Regions from separate parts of the Brevibacillus sp. YAE8 genome, predicted to be linked through region 1. Evidence: riboswitches for the same ligand, from Rfam matches in the RefSeq annotation. Region 1 holds a riboswitch; the other holds the start of a gene.
What was found. A riboswitch is a leader RNA that binds a small molecule or an ion and turns the genes downstream of it on or off. The one in region 1 is predicted to bind S-adenosylmethionine.
Positions count from the first base shown of each region.

Region 2: another riboswitch for S-adenosylmethionine. It lies ahead of AC27IT_RS21895 (aminotransferase class I/II-fold pyridoxal phosphate-dependent enzyme); the one in region 1 lies ahead of AC27IT_RS16555 (BMP family lipoprotein).

Region 1 is NZ_BAAIYG010000014.1:35,245-43,029, reverse strand. Features, by position in the region: gene AC27IT_RS16575 (NAD(P)/FAD-dependent oxidoreductase) at 1-670, shown strand, start outside; gene AC27IT_RS16570 (MarR family winged helix-turn-helix transcriptional regulator) at 772-1,188, opposite strand; gene AC27IT_RS16565 (DUF3298 and DUF4163 domain-containing protein) at 1,390-2,013, opposite strand; gene AC27IT_RS16560 (methyl-accepting chemotaxis protein) at 2,177-3,652, shown strand; SAM riboswitch class I at 3,752-3,873, shown strand; gene AC27IT_RS16555 (BMP family lipoprotein) at 4,068-5,096, shown strand; gene AC27IT_RS16550 (ABC transporter ATP-binding protein) at 5,218-6,747, shown strand; gene AC27IT_RS16545 (ABC transporter permease) at 6,722-7,785, shown strand, end outside; gene AC27IT_RS16540 (ABC transporter permease) at 7,779-7,785, shown strand, end outside.
Region 2 is NZ_BAAIYG010000025.1:62,470-70,254, reverse strand. Features, by position in the region: partial or broken gene AC27IT_RS21930 (alpha/beta fold hydrolase) at 1-41, shown strand, start outside; gene AC27IT_RS21925 (aminotransferase-like domain-containing protein) at 231-1,436, opposite strand; gene AC27IT_RS21920 (hypothetical protein) at 1,581-1,949, opposite strand; gene AC27IT_RS21915 (ABC transporter ATP-binding protein) at 1,964-2,482, opposite strand; gene AC27IT_RS21910 (hypothetical protein) at 2,479-2,697, opposite strand; gene AC27IT_RS21905 (LysR family transcriptional regulator) at 2,853-3,767, shown strand; gene AC27IT_RS21900 (hypothetical protein) at 3,806-4,276, opposite strand; gene AC27IT_RS21895 (aminotransferase class I/II-fold pyridoxal phosphate-dependent enzyme) at 4,620-5,801, opposite strand; SAM riboswitch class I at 5,890-6,004, opposite strand; gene AC27IT_RS21890 (MFS transporter) at 6,101-7,396, opposite strand; gene moaC (cyclic pyranopterin monophosphate synthase MoaC) at 7,400-7,785, opposite strand, start outside.

The DNA.
Region 1 (7,785 bases):
CATGCGCGAAATCAACGAGCATTTGTACGAGGGCAAGTTTATTTTCAACACATCCGTCGGCACGCGGGTCCGCACGTTTTGCAGCAATCCGTCCGGGCACGTCGTCGTGGAAAACCACAGCGGGGTCATGGCGGCAAACGGGCATTCCTACAAAGACCCGGCGCTCGGCTCGACCAATACGAACTTCGCGCTGCTCGTCTCGCATACGTTCACGGAACCTTTTGACAAGCCGAACGAGTACGCGCGCGAGATATGCAAACGCGCCAACGATTTGTCCAACGGCGGCGTGATCGTGCAAAAGTACGGCGATATTTTGCGGGCGCGCCGCTCTACGGAAGCGCGGATCAAGGAAGGCTTCCTCGAGCCGACCTTGAAGGAAGCCGTGCCGGGCGATCTCGGACTGGTGCTGCCTTACAATACGATGAAAAGCCTCATTGAAATGGTGGAAGCGCTGGACAAGGTCACGCCGGGAATTGCCTCGGAGCACACGCTGTTTTACGGCGTCGAAGCGAAATTTTACTCGGCGCGTCCCAAGCTGACAGAGGAGTTTGAGACGGAAATCAAAGGACTGTTCTGCGGGGGCGACGGGGCAGGGATCACGCGCGGACTGGCGCAGGCGGGTGCGGCAGGCGTCTGGATGGCGCGCAGCATGGTCAAACGGATGATGTAAACAGCAACTCGCAACAGGGAAAAGGGCTTCTGCTTGAACACGGCTGCTTAGCCGCTCAGGAGTAGAAGCCCTTTTGTCGTGTCGTCGTATCAAAAACAAGCCTACGCTTGCGTATTCAAATTTTCCGTCATCTTTTTCAGAACCCGGTTGAAGACGGCAAGCTCGTTCTCGTCCAGATCGCGCAAGGCAACCGCTTCCAAATCGCGCGCCGCTTGCAGCCACTGGGGAAAACGCTCGATTGCCGCAGGCGAGAGCGACACGTACCGTTCCCGCTTGTCGTCGCCTTCGGAGCGGATGATCCAGCCCATCTCTTCCAGCCGGGTCAATGTCCGGGTAATCGTCGGGGCTTCGACATTCAGGTAGTTGCTCAGTTGCACCTGCGTCAAAGAGTTGCGGTAGTGCAGGCAAAGAATAATGCTCCATTGCGAGCTATATAATCCCATCGGGGACATGATTCCATTCAATGTTTTACTGAAGACTCTGGCAGCTTGGCCGATCTTGTGACCGTAATGTTGCATGATATCAGACCTCCAGAAAAAGCTGGTTCGAAAGACGAAGCGCTTGATTGCTTAAGTAAATATGTACAAATAACATAGTAGCAGTTCAGGACATATAAGTAAATGTTTATTCGAGTGGAAAAGAAGGCGTTTTTCTGACAAAAATAAAGCCGATGCCGTTTCAAGGGCATCAGCTCGGGGAAGAAGGTAAAAGGAGGGCTGTTAATCGGCAGCCAAAATGCCAAGCGGCCCGTTTTCGTCAATGATGGGCTCCAACTCGTAGATGGAGATGGGAAACATCGGGAAGCCGACATAGTACGGGGTGATTTCGTACAGTTGGAAGTAAATGACCAATGATTTGTCGGCAACGTAAAAATCTTGATCGGGCTTGATCGTGGTAAAACCGTTCAGCGTCGGGATTTGCCGCGCCTCGATCTGGCGTTTGATGTTCGCGGACAGGACGTTGACGTAGTCGCTGCCCGGCTTGAACAGCTCGCGCAGCGTATAGAGCTTGCCTGTATGGATGTTTGCCGTCACCGACCCGAGGAAGGTCATGCCGTGGGCCATTTGCGGAGTGTACGCGTAATTGCTCATGGTGACGCTGAAAATGCCGCGCTCGTTCGTTTTGATTTCGTAGCTTCCTTGCATTTGGGTATTTCCCGGTACTTGTACCCGTTGCTGTTCGTGAATCAATCCTTGGACCGTTTGCAAAATGGCGCGGTTGATGTCTTTTTCTGCTTGCTGATTGGCTAGCCCCGCCAGTTGCGGGTAATAAATAGTGGTATTCGGACGTTGGATCGTCCGCGTCAGCACGGTGGCTGGCAAAAGATTGCGTTGTTCTTCCACGGTTCTTAGTTCCTTTCCAGATGTCTTAAAATAAGGGGTATGATAGTAGCCTATTCGTCACTGGTTTTGGCTGTTCTCACTTTTTTCACAAATTAGTCAATCTGAGCGCGATATAATGGAAAAAGAATCCGATACATAAGTAGCAGGGAAAAGGGGGGCAACTATGATTCAATTGGTTCGCAACACATTAACGGACAAAGAAGGCTTTATGATTTTTATCCTATGGAACCATCTGTGGATGGCGGGACTCATTGCCTATCAAGTCGACGCTAATTTCTGGAAAGTGACGTCCCTCGGATTGCTGGTCACCCTTATTGTTTCGCCTTTTTACTTCATCAAAAGAGACAGCCATGTCATTCGTTATCTGGTAGCGATCGGACTTATGTTTTACGCGATTTCGTTCGATCATTTCACGACGTATCCAGAAGTTACGTTTCTCGCTTTTGTGGTCATGGGTTTTCTCGCGGCTTACCTGGATTGGAAGCTCGTAGTGACAGCCGGAATTGCGCAAATCATCGTGACGCTGGTCGGATTTTACACAGGATCGTACGAGATTTTCAGCGGCGATTTCACCGAGCTGAATCTGGTGCTACGCATCATGGCGATTCTGATGATGATGGGAGCGGTGACGTACCTCTGTCTGGCGGGACAAGCGTCCTTGCAGAAGGCAAACATCGCCCGCCAGGAAGCGGAAGAAAAAGAGCGTCGCCTGGGAGAGATGCTCGTCCATATCCAACAGATGACCGAGCAGATCGACCGTACGACAGAGCACGTACACGAGCATGCCGAAGGAACGAAACGCAATACGGATGAAATGATGATCGCCTTCAAGGAAGTGGCGACGGGCATGGAGTCGCAGGCGAACTCGACAGTGAAGATCGAGGAAGAGGTGCAGTCGATCGACCAGGAGATCGTGGCGGTCACCACGCAGACGAACGCGATGAAAAGCGAGTCCGACCAGAACAACCGCCGCCTGAAAGAAAGCGTCGACATGATGAAAGAGCTGTCGCAGCAAATGGAACAGATCGTTTCTGCCGTCAACGTGGCAGCGTCGACGATTCACCAGCTCAACCGCCAGGCCAATCGGGTCGAGGAAATCGTAGGAGCCATCAACCAGATTGCGACGCAAACGAACCTGCTGGCGCTCAACGCCGCCATCGAGTCGGCGCGTGCAGGCGAGCACGGCCGCGGCTTCGCCGTGGTGGCAGACGAGGTGCGCAAGCTGGCGGAGCAGAGCGCAACCGCTACACAGGAAATTACCGAGATTCTCAAATCGCTCCATCAGGAAAGCGAGAACGCTGTACAGCAGATCAGCAACGGGGAAGCTTCGGTGGCAAAAGGCCAGGAGCTGGCTGTGAAAACAGTGGCGTCGATCGAGGCGGTGCGCTCCGGCATGATGGCCTTCCTGCAGGCAGCGGAGCAGGTCGGCTCCAGCATGAACCGGGTAAAAATGCGCTCGGGCGAAGTGGCGATGGAAATGTCGACCATTACCGCTGTCACCGAGCAGTCGGTCGCCAATCTGGAGGAGCTTTTCGCCACAGCGGAAAACCAGCATCAAAAGGTGCGGGAAATTACCGAAGAGCTGGGGGAACTGAACAATCTGTCGCATCGGCTGCAGGAAACGTTTCACAGACAATAGGCGCCAAAGTGTAAAATTGGCGAGAACAGTCTGAAAAAACAATTGCTTTTTCAGTTTGTTCTGCTAGAATGAATGCATTGTAACTTGATAGTTTTTATCTCCTTATCGAGAGCGGCGGAGGGACTGGCCCGATGAAGCCCGGCAACCACTGGACATGCGTGACATGGACAGAAAGGTGCCAATTCCTGCAAAACCTGTACCGGGGTTTTGACAGATGAGGAAGAGGACGGCTTCGGACGCAAACTCTTCCTTCGGGAAGAGTTTTTTTGTTGTCAGGAGGGGGAATACACGAACGATAAAATATTTTTGTTACAAAATATTCGTGTTTAGTATTGATCTTTTCGGAAAAAAGCCGTACATTACGTAGTAGGATACAGAAAAAACGTAGAACGTTCGGATGGGAGCGGAAGACACCATGAAGAAGTTGTTGTTAGCATTCACCACTTTTGCTGTTTTGGCTGCGGGCTGTTCGGCTGGCGGAAATGCGCCTGCTGACAAGCCAAAGGAAGAAGCGGCAGGGCAAGAAGGCGCGGCGAAGAAGCGCATTGCGCTGATTTTGCCGGAAAAAATCGGGGTAAACCCGTTCTTCCAGCAAATGGACGAAGGCGCGAAAAAAGCAGGACAGGAATTTGGCGCAGAAGTAAAAAGCATCGAGTCTACTGACCACGGCGCCATCGAAGAAAATTTGCGCGTTGCGGTAGCGGAAAACTACGATCTGATTATCACTTCTTCTTTTGAAGCGGAAGACGCGCTGAAAAAAGTGGCAGCCGAAAATCCTGACCGCAACTTCGCGATTATTGATACCGTAGTAGATTTGCCAAACGTGCGCAGCGTTACCTTCCGCGAGCAGGAAGCGGCTTACCTGATGGGCGCTGCGGCAGGTCTTGCCACGAAGACAAACAAGGTCGGCATGGTTGTCGCCATGGATATTCCGCTGTTGAAAAAATGGACAGGCGGCTTCCAGGAAGGCTTGAAAGCAACCAATCCAAACGCGGAGTTCCTGGTGAACTACGTAGGAAGCTTCTCTGACCCGGCAAAAGCGAAGGAGCTGGCGCTGCTGCAAGCATCCAAAGGCGCCGACTTCATCAACGGAGCGGCAGCAGTAGGCGACCTCGGCGTGTTCGAGGCCGCGAAGGAAAAAGGCTTCTATACATCGGGACAGGACGTTGACCGCACCACGATCGACCCTGAGCACATCGTGTTGTCCCAGCTCAAAGGGACAGATGCCGCTGCGTATGAAACCGTGAAGTCGTTCGTAGAAGGCTCGTTCAAGCCGGGCGTCGTCACTTACGGCTTGAAAGAAAAAGGCGTAGGCGTAACGTATGTGACGCACGAGAGCCAGACGCCTCTGAACGCTTTTATTGGCCAGGAAGTCGTGGACAAAGTAAAAGCGATCAGCGAGGAGATTATCGCTGGTACCCGCAAAGTGCCAGACTCGTTTTAACAGCTAGCGCACAGTGCATGATTGTGACCGACTACAACTGTGTAGTCGGTCTTCCTTATATGCAAGGCAAGGAGCAGAGGCAAGGAAGAGAAAGGCTAGGCGCAAAGAAGGAGGAGCAAGGATGACCGATCGTTTGGAAATGCGGGCCATGACCAAGAAATACGGAGATTTTATTGCAAACGACAAGGTCTCGTTTTCGCTTGCTGCGGGAGAAGTCCACGCCATCGTCGGGGAAAACGGCGCGGGCAAGACGACGCTGATGAGGATGCTGTACGGCATGGAGCAGCCTACGTCCGGCGAGATCGTGCTAGGCGGCAAGCCTGTCGCTTTTCGCGGGCCGCAGGACGCCATTCGCAGCGGGATCGGGATGGTGCACCAGCACTTCATGCTGTTTGGCGAGTTTAGCGTGGCGGAAAATATCGTGATCGGCTACGAGCCGCAGCAGGCCGGATTTTTCCGCCGGAAGGACGCCGTGGAAAAGGTCCGCGCACTAAGCGAGCAGTACCGGATTCCGATAGATGCACAGGCTAGAGTGTCCAACTGCTCCATCGGCGAGCAGCAGCGTGTGGAAATTCTCAAGGTGCTGTACCAGGGAGCGGACATCATCGTGCTGGACGAGCCGACTGCCGTGCTGACGCCGCTTGAAGTTCGCGAGCTGTTGCAGACGATCCGCAATCTGGCGGAGAGCGGGAAGAGCGTCATTTTGATTACGCACAAGCTGCAGGAAGTGATGGAGGTCGCAGATCGGATCACGGTGTTGCGCGGCGGCAAGGTGACGGGCACGGTAGCGCGTAACGAGACGAATGTGGACGATCTGGCCCGGCTGATGGTCGGACGCGAGCTGCGGGAGCTGAGCGAGCGCGTCGATCTGGAGCGGGGGCCGCTTTTGCAGGTGGAGAACTTGACGGTTCGGGAAAAGCAGACGTTGCTCGACCGGGTCAGCTTTACCGTGCATCACGGGGAAATCGTCGGCATCGCGGGCGTATCGGGCAACGGCCAGTCCGAACTGCTGCAAGCGATCAGCGGCTTGCGGACGGCACAGGAGGGAACGATTCGGCTGGGCGGCAAGGACGTTACCAACCAGACTGTCGCGACGATTCGCGAGGCGGGCTTGGCGCACATCCCGGAAGATCGCTACTTGTGGGGGGTAGCCAAGCTGGAGAGCGTCGAGGAAAACGCGCTGATGGGCTATCAGCGAAAGCCTGCGTTCAATCGGCGCGGCGTCGTGCGGCGGGAAGCTTTTCGCCAGGTCGTCAGAGGCTGGGTAGAAAAGTTCGCGATCAAGACAGGCTCCAGACAGCTTCAGGAGCTGGCCGGGAATTTGTCGGGCGGAAATCTGCAAAAGCTGATCGTGGCGCGCGAGCTGGGACATGAGACTCCGTTTTTGCTCGCGGCAGAGCCGACCCGGGGTGTCGATATTGGCGCGATGGAGTACATCCATCAGGCGCTGATCGACAAGCGCAACGCAGGCGACGGGATTTTGCTGGTCTCGTCCGAGCTGTCGGAAATTTTGGCGCTGTCAGACCGGATTTTGGTGATGTACAAAGGGCGGATCGCCGGAGAGCTTTCGCGCAAAGAGGCAACCGAGGAAAAAATCAGCGTGTTAATGGCGGGAGGAAGCGTTCATGGCAGCAATCAAAGAGCTGGGTAAATCACTGGTTCAGCCGCTTTTGGCGGTTGTCATCGGGCAGTTGATCGGGGCGCTCGTCATCGCTTCGGTAGGGGAATCTATCCTGGGCACGTATCAGGAAATGTGGAAAGGGGCCTTCGGCAGCTTCTACTTCTTCACCTCTACCTTGGCGAGAGCGACGCCGATCATGCTGATCGCCTTGGGGCTGTCGCTTGCTTTTCGGGCGGGAGTGTTCAACCTGGGGGCAGAAGGACAGATGGTGCTCGGGGCGATCAGCGCTACGCTCGTGGCGATCTATTTGCCCGCACCGGGAGTCGTGAAGCTGGTGGCGGCGATTCTCACGGGGATGGCGACAGGCGGTTTGTGGGCGTTGCTGCCGGGCTTTATGGAGGCGAGATTCCGCATACCGCTGCTCATCTCCACCTTGCTGTTCAACTATATCGCCGTTCTGTTCGCAAGCTACCTCGTAACCGAGCCGTTTCGCGACCGCAGCGGTTCGGCGGCGCTGGCGCAGACGGTCATGCTCGATAAAAGCGTCTGGTTGCCCAAGTTGTTTGCGGGGATGAGCGTGCACGCGGGCTTTTTGTTTGCCATCGTCGGTGCCGCGATCCTGTTTTGGGTGATTCGCTTTACGCCGTTTGGCTATGAAGTGAAAATGCTCGGACAAAACCCGCTGTTTGCCCAGTACGGGGGGATCAACGGCATTCGCGTCATGCTGACGGGCATGTTTGCGAGCGGCGGATTGGCCGGCCTGGCAGGAACGGTCGAGGTGCTGGGGGCGCACTATCGTTTTGTCGACGGCGCTTTGACGGTGCCGAACTTCGCCTGGACAGGGCTGATGGCAACGCTTTTGGCGAACGCCCATCCGGTGGGTGTCGTGTTTACCTCGATTCTGCTGGCTGCATTCCAGACGGGAGCGATGGGTGTGGAGCGCAACACAGAGGTGCCGTTGGAGCTGGCCAGTGTGATTTCAGCCGTGCTGATCCTGTTTATCTCGGCTAAATTCAGCTACGACTGGTGGAAAAAGCGGAAAGCAAAAGGGGGAGAATCTCATGGAGC
Region 2 (7,785 bases), on a different contig from region 1:
ACGAGTGGCTGGATCGGGTGGAGAGGGAGCTGGCTGTCTAGCCGTTCCCGGAAGCTTTGGCTTCGCCATGGCGTTGCGTTTGGCGAAGCCGGGGGCTGCGGGGCTGGCCCTTTCATTTGCGGAACATCAGAAACAAAAAAAGACAACCAGCCAGTTTTTTTGGCATGATTGTCTTTTTGGGCAGAGCTTTCTTGTCGTTCGCGAAACGGTTTCGCGGGCGAAAGACGCTGCTACTGTGTCACCAGGCTTTGACTGTATGCTGTAAATGCTTTGCCAAGTCTGGAAATTGCCAGTTGAGTGTCTTCCCGGTTGAGCAGCGTGTAGTTCAGGCGCATCGTATTGTGTTGCGGCTCATCTGCGTAAAACGGCTTGCCCGGGACGAATGCCACGCCTTCTTGCACAGAGCGGGCCAGCAGTTTTTCCGCGTCCACATGCTCGGGCAAATTCACCCAGAGGAACATGCCTCCCCTTGGCTTCTCCCAGCGGACGCCTTCCCAGTTTTGGGCGAGCAGCAGCTCGTTCATCCACTCCATCCGCTCCTTGTAGGAAGCGCGGATTTTTTCGATGTGGCCTTCCAGATCGAATTGGGAGAGCAGTTCATGGAGCGCGATCTGGTCGATCGTGCTGGATTGCAAGTCGACGGCTTGCTTCGCCTTGACCATCATCTGGATGACGCGCTTGTCGCCGATAGCCCAGCCGGTCCGCAGACCAGGCGCGACGATTTTGGAAAACGTGCTCGTGTACACGACACAGGAATCTGTCGGGTGCTCATCGAGCGAGAAAATGGAACGGTACGGAGCTTCTCCGTCAAACTGGATTTCGCCGTACGGATCGTCCTCCAGAATGAGAATGTCGTTCGCTTTGCACTGGGCGAGCAAGCCTTGGCGACGTTCCAGGCTCCATACTTTCCCGGTCGGATTCGCAAAAGTCGGAATGACATAGACCATTTTCGGGCGATACTGGGCGATTTTTTGCGCGAGATCGTCCAGATCCATCCCTTCTGCGTCCCCTTGCACCGGAATGGTGCGAATCCCCCGAAATTGGAACAATTGGACCGCAGCCAGATACGTTGGATTTTCTACCAGCACGACGTCGCCTTCGTCCAAATAGACTCGACACAGTAAGTCGACGGCCTGCTGGGAGCCGGTGGTCAGCAACATATTGTCCTGGCCTACGTTCATATGTTTTTGCTTCATCCGTGAGGCAACCCACTCGCGAAGCGGAATGTATCCGTCAGTCAAACCGTACTGCAAAGATTTGGCCCCCAAATCGAATGCCCGATTGAAAGCTTCACGCATAGCTGCGATAGGAAAAGAATCCTCGGCTGGCAGTCCACCTGCGAGCGAGAGCACTTGATTGCCTTGGGTCAGCTTCAAGATTTCCCGGACAGCCGAGGAGGATAATGCGTCAACTGATTTTGAAAATGAGTACTCCATGTTCCGTTCCCCCTTGATTTTGCTTATTCTTGTTTTATCACTGACGCCAGGCAAAGTCCAATCCCCGCTAGCTATGAGCAGATAGGTTTTGACTATGTCGAGCGATTGTTCGATCGAAGCTGCTGCTTGCATCAGCGCTGCTCCCTAGTTTTCGCAACCTTCATTTTTACCCCATGCCGCCATGCGAAAATCCGTGTACGTCCCTTTTTCTTTGGTCGAGCAAGAATAGCTCTTGCGACAGGTCAAATCCACCAGCGTCAAACGAAGTCCGTGCTTCGCTCCGGTATCAATGCCGATTCGGTCTGGCCGTATCCAGATTTCCCCCGGTGCGGCTCCCATCCGATGTGTGGGCGTGTGCCCGAATACAACCACTCGCTCGAACTGCGCCTGACTGTGCCAAAACTCTTCTCTGATCGCGAGCAGATCGTAAGGCTGCTGGGAAGCGAGCGCAATTCCCGGGCGGATACCCGCGTGTACGAACAAGTACGGCCCGTGCTGGATGTAGTGCGGCAATCCGGCGGCAAACTTCAGCCATGATTTTTCGCCAGCCGTTTGCTCTTTCTTTTCATGCTGATCGAGCAGCCATTGCTCCAGATTTCCGCGCAGCGCTGCTGCTGCTGACCGCCTGAAAGCTGCGGCGGCAAGCGTTGCTCCAGCCCTTCCAGGCGCAACAGCTTGACCAGTTCGGCGATTTTGGCCTGAATCAAATCTGCTTTCATTTTTTTGCGCTGGAGTCCGTACGCGATATTGGCGTAGACGCTCATGTGCGGCCACAGGGCGTAATCCTGAAACACCATGTTGAGATTGCGCTTTTCCGGGGGGACCAGCCGCGAGGGCGACGCCACCTGTTCCCCTCTCAGCAGCACCTCTCCGACATCTGGCCGGGTCAGTCCGGCGATTACTTGCAAGAGCGTAGATTTCCCGCAGCCGGATGGTCCCAGGACGCTGATGATTTCTCCGCTGCGCACGGCCAGGTTGATTCCGCGCAAAGCGGCATAGCTGCCAAACGATTTTTGTACGCCTCGCACTTCCAAAATCGGCTTCAAGCTTGTTCTCTCCCTGCTTTCCATTTTTTCGGCTGAAACAACAGCTCGACGATGACGATGAGCAGCACAACGAAACCGCCGCCCACCAAGGTCGAAGCCGCTGCGTAAGTCGCCGTCGATGGGGAAGTGCCTTGTCCGCATCCCGCAAAAAGCAAGGTAGTGGAGACGAGCAGCGATGCTACTGTCCATTTTTGTTGCCGATTTTTCCTGGTCATTCCGATTTCCCTCCCATTTCATTTCCTACCGACAACTGTACGCGATTTGTGTGAGGGGAAAGTAAACCGGATGCTAAGCTTGTGTTAAATAGAGTCTATGTTTATTGATAGATCCATAGAGAATATCTATACTGAGGGCGGAAGGGAGCGATCCGATGAATATTCAGCAATTGCGTGTGTTCGCTGTAGCCGCCCAGTGCAAGTCGTTGACGGAAGCTGCCGAGGCGCTGGGGATCAAGCAGCCAACCGTCAGCTTTCACCTTAAAAAGCTGGAAACCGCCCTCGGTGTGGAGCTGTTCTACAAGCAGCCGCGGCATTTTCGGCTGACCGAAGCGGGGAATGCTTTGTTGCCGTATGCCAGAAGAGTGTCCACCTTGCTGACAGAAGCCGGGCAGATCATGGAGGAGTTTCGTCACGGCGGCAGAGGCACGCTGAAAATCGGGGCGAGCTACACGTCTGCCACCTACTTTCTCCCCCCTTATCTCGCCGCATTCCAGGCGGAGTACCCGCATGTCCTGCCGATTTTGACCGTAAAAAAAGCGCGGCCGCTCATGGAGCTGCTGCGCGACTTCGAAATTGATCTGGCTATTGTTTCGCTGTCCATGCAGCCCCAGGAAGGCTTGCACGTCATTCCGCTGCTGGCGGACGAGCTGCGTCTGGTTCTCTCTCCGCAAAATCCGCTGGCGCAAAAAAAGACAATCGAACTGGCCGATTTGCAATCCGAGCCGTTCCTCATCCACGAAGCCGGCTCCACCTCCCGCGAGCTGGCCGAACGCTGGGCCCAGGAAAACCAGTTGCGCTGGCAAGTGCGCATGGAGCTTGGGGCGATCGAGACGATCAAGGAAGCGACGAAGCACAATATGGGCGTCAGCATCCTCCCCTATCGCAGCGTCGTGCGCGAAGGCGAAACGGGCGAGCTGGTCATTCGCGAGCTGCCTGGCTACGTCAACCGCAGACATATTTGCCTCGTCTATCGTCAGGATGACCTCTTGCCTTATCCGGTGACCAGCTTCATCCGTTTTTTGCAGCACCGCCGCCTACCAGACGCAAAAAGCCCCTCTCCGCTGTAAAAGGGAAAGGGGCGAATATGTAATTCGATGGGAACACTCTACGCGATGCGGACAACCCGCTTTTTTTCCACTTGCGGCAGGAAGGACAAATCCACATAAGAACGCGCTTCCTCCAGCCCGATGTCTTCTGCCAAAAGCAGCGCTTCTTCCTGGAAGGTAGGCGTACAGCTTCCTTCGTTCAGTTCACAGAGACGCTTCAGGCGTTTCAGGCGCTCTGCGCACTTTTCAGCCCGCATGCATTCATTGGCAAGCTCACATACATTGACGTGGCGCGCGTCTGCGATCATGCTGATGTCGTCCACATGCACAATCAGCCGCTTGCCTTCTTCTGTCACGAAGCCGATCGAGCAAAAATGCGCACCTGACATTTCCAAACGAGTGAGAACCACATTGGTGAAAACCTCTCCTGTGCGCAGTCGAACTTGAGCTGCTTCAATGGCTCCACCGATCTTCCGCTCGTTGGCGATCACCGTGTACATGTCAGTGTAACCGTTAATCTGATAGCGCATAGTACCCTCCCGCTCCTGATGAGATCAATTATCATTAACATCGTATAATGAAAATCATTATCTGTCAACGATGAGAATGATTTTTATTACTACTGCACGTCTTATGGTGCGGGAGGGGGGTTCGACTGGTAATGGATTGACAAGCAGGTGATAAAGCGTGGGCAGTGGACGGCGCGGGCAAGGGGGCAACGCAGACAAGCGCAGGTCAACATGGGGAAACATGGATGATCCTGAGATACGCGAGCAACCGACCAACGCACCCCCGGCAGTCTCACGCAACGCAGCCCCCAAAAACAAAACCACACTCCCCACCCCCAGGAAGTGTGGTCACCCGCTCTCCTACTTACTTCGTTTTCGCAAAAAGCCCCAACTGTTCGATCCGCTGAACCGCTTCGGCCAGGCGTTGTTCGTCCGACAGCAGGGCGGCGCGAACGTAGCCTTCGCCGCTTGGGCCGAAGCCGACGCCTGGTGCGACGACTACATGTGCTTTTTCCAGCAGCAAATCCGAGAACTCCACCGAAGTAAAGCCAGCCGGGACGGGGAGCCAGGCGAAAAACGAGCCTTGCGATGGCGGGGCCTGCCAGCCGATGCGGTGCAGATTGGAGAACAGCGCATTGCGGCGGCCTTCGTAGACGGCTACCAGATCGCGGACGCACTGCTGCGAGTCTGTCATCGCTTTGGCTGCGGCCATTTGGACCGCTCCAAACAGGCTGACGAAGTAATGGTCCTGAATCAGATTGATGAGCCTTACCAGCTCGCGGTTGCCGACCATCGCGCCTACGCGCCAGCCGGCCATATTGTACGTTTTGGACAACGTGTAAAACTCCACGCCCACCTCTTTTGCCCCCGGCACCTGCATGAAGCTGACAGGCTTTTTGCCGTCGTAGCTGATCGCGCCGTACGCGAAGTCGTGGCAGACGACGATCTCGTACTTGCGCGCAAACTGGACGGTTTCCTCGTAAAATTCAAACGGGGCGTTCACCGCTGTCGGGTTATTCGGATAGTTCAAAAACATCAGCTTGGCGCGGTCCAAATCGGCTTGCGGGATTTTGCTGTAGTCAGGCAAAAACTGATTTTCGGCCGTCAGCGGCATCATCGACATCCGGCCGTTTACGACCGCTACGCCGGACCAGTAATCCGGGTAGCCAGGGTCCGGTACGAGTGCCACATCGCCTGCGTTCATCAGCACCTGGCAAATTTCCACGAGGCCGGTTTTGCTTCCGAACAGGATCGCCACCTCTTCCTCCGGGTCGAGGTCCACGTCAAATTGTTGCTTGTACCAGTGCGCGACTGCCTGCTTCAGCTCCAGTCGGCCGGAAAACGGCGGGTATTTGTGATGCAGCGGATTTTCTGCCTGTGCCTTCAGCTCTTCCACAATGTGCGGCGGCGTAGGCAGGTCCGGGTTTCCTTGGCCCAGATTAATGACGTCATGCCCACAAGCGATGACTTTGTTTACTTTTGCCACCAATGTCGCAAAAAACTGGGTCGGGAGCCGATCAATCATGTCGGAAGGTTGGATGCGCATCTGTCTTCAGTTCCTTTCTTTTTAGGCCAATGTACAGCAAAAACCCCCTCTTTCCGTACAGAAAAAGGGGGAGATCAGCTTGGTCACGTCCTTATCTGTCAGGAATTATCCTGCTGGAATTGGCACAGCATCTGCAACGCGCAAGCGCGCAGATCCGCTGCCGGGCTTCATAGGGCCAGTCCCTCCGCCTCTCTTCATAAGTAAATCACACGGAATATACTGTTTTTAATCTTCTTCATACTACATTGCGGGCTCCGAACGTGTCAAGACGCTTCGCGAGGCCCGCGAATTTTTCCTGGCTACATCTTTTCTACGGTCGCGGCTGGCACTTTTCGGGTGCGGCCTTGAAACGAGCTGTGCAGGGCGAAAAACGCGACAGACATTAGCGCCAGCCCCGCCATGATGTACAAAAGTCCTTGTGCCTGAAAATGCTGGAAAATGACCGCTCCGAGCAATGGGCCGAGCATGCGTCCCGCAGAGCCTGTGCCGGAGATCAGCCCTTGGATGAAGCCTTCTCGCCCCTGTGGCGTAAACTCTGCTGCCACGGCAGGCACGGCCGGCCAGACGAGCATTTCTCCAAGCGTCATGATGAACATCCCGGCGACAAAGCCGGCGTAGGAGGTCGTCTGCGACAAAATCAGCATCGACAGCACGAACACGTAGGAGCCGAGCAGCATCTGCGCTCGCAGCGTGCGGGCGAAGCGGCCAATGACCCAGGCGATCAGCGGCTGGCCGAACAAAATCAGGCCGCCGTTGATCGTCCAGAGCAAGCTGTACTGACGCAAGGAAATGCCCAACGATTGCATGTAGGTCGACAACACCGTCGTCCACTGGACGTAGACAATCCAACTGATTAACAGCCCGCTGCACAAGAGCAGTAGGGCGCCCCACGCCACTTTTTTCGTCGGCAGTTGCTGTAGCGGCGAAAGCGCCTCAACTGGCTTCGGCTTGGCAGCGCTTTGGACAGCAGCGGCGGGAGTGCCTGCGGTATTGGCTTGCTCCGCCCGATGGCCCCGCTCTGCGACTGCCTTGAGCTGCCGAGGCAAAATGAGCACGAACATGACGAGCACGATGACTTGCGAGATCGCGTTGCCAAAAAACGTCCAGGCAAACGAAATGCTCGCCAGCAAGCCGCCGAGGGCAGAGCCAGCCGCCACCCCGGCGTTGAGCGCGACGTAGATCATGTTGATCCCTTTGCGCCCGCCTTCCGGCCACAGCACGACAGCGAGTGCATTCATCACCGGAGAGAGCGTGCCGTAAAACAGCCCGTTCAGCAACAGCAAGATCGTGTACAGCGTAAAGTCATGCGTGACGCCAAGCCCGACGGAAATCAGAATGACGCCGATCGAGGCAAAAACGATCGTGCGCATTTTCCCCCAACGGTCGAACAGCATGCCACCTGCGATGCTGCCGATCAAAAAAGCCCCCTGGTTCAATAACAGCAAAAAGCCCGCTACGGTCAGCGGCTTCCCTAAATAATCGTGGATATAGATGGTGACAAGCGGCCAAATACAAGCCATTCCGGTAGAAAAAATGATCGCAGCAATCGCCAGAAGACGAATGCTGCTCGGATAGGATTGCCATTTCTGTTTCATGGTTTAGTTCTCTCCCCGACGAAAATCGCCGCTTTTCCCGCCTGTTTTGCTCACCAAGCAAGTCGGACCGATTACCATGCCTTTGTCCATCGCCTTGCACATATCGTACACCGTAAGAGCTGCGACACTGACAGCCGTCAAAGCTTCCATTTCCACGCCCGTTTTTCCCGTCGTCCGCACACATGCTTCCAGGGCAAGCGTCGTCTCGTTTTCAAAAGCGAAGCGAATGTCGATCCCGGTCAAAGGAAGCGGATGGCACATCGGGATGATTTCCCACGTCTTTTTCGCTGCCATGACGCCCGCTACCTGTGCGACTGCCAGCACATCCCCTTTCTCTACCCGTCCTTCGCGAATGCGGGCGAGCGTTTCCGGCTTCATGACGATTTTGC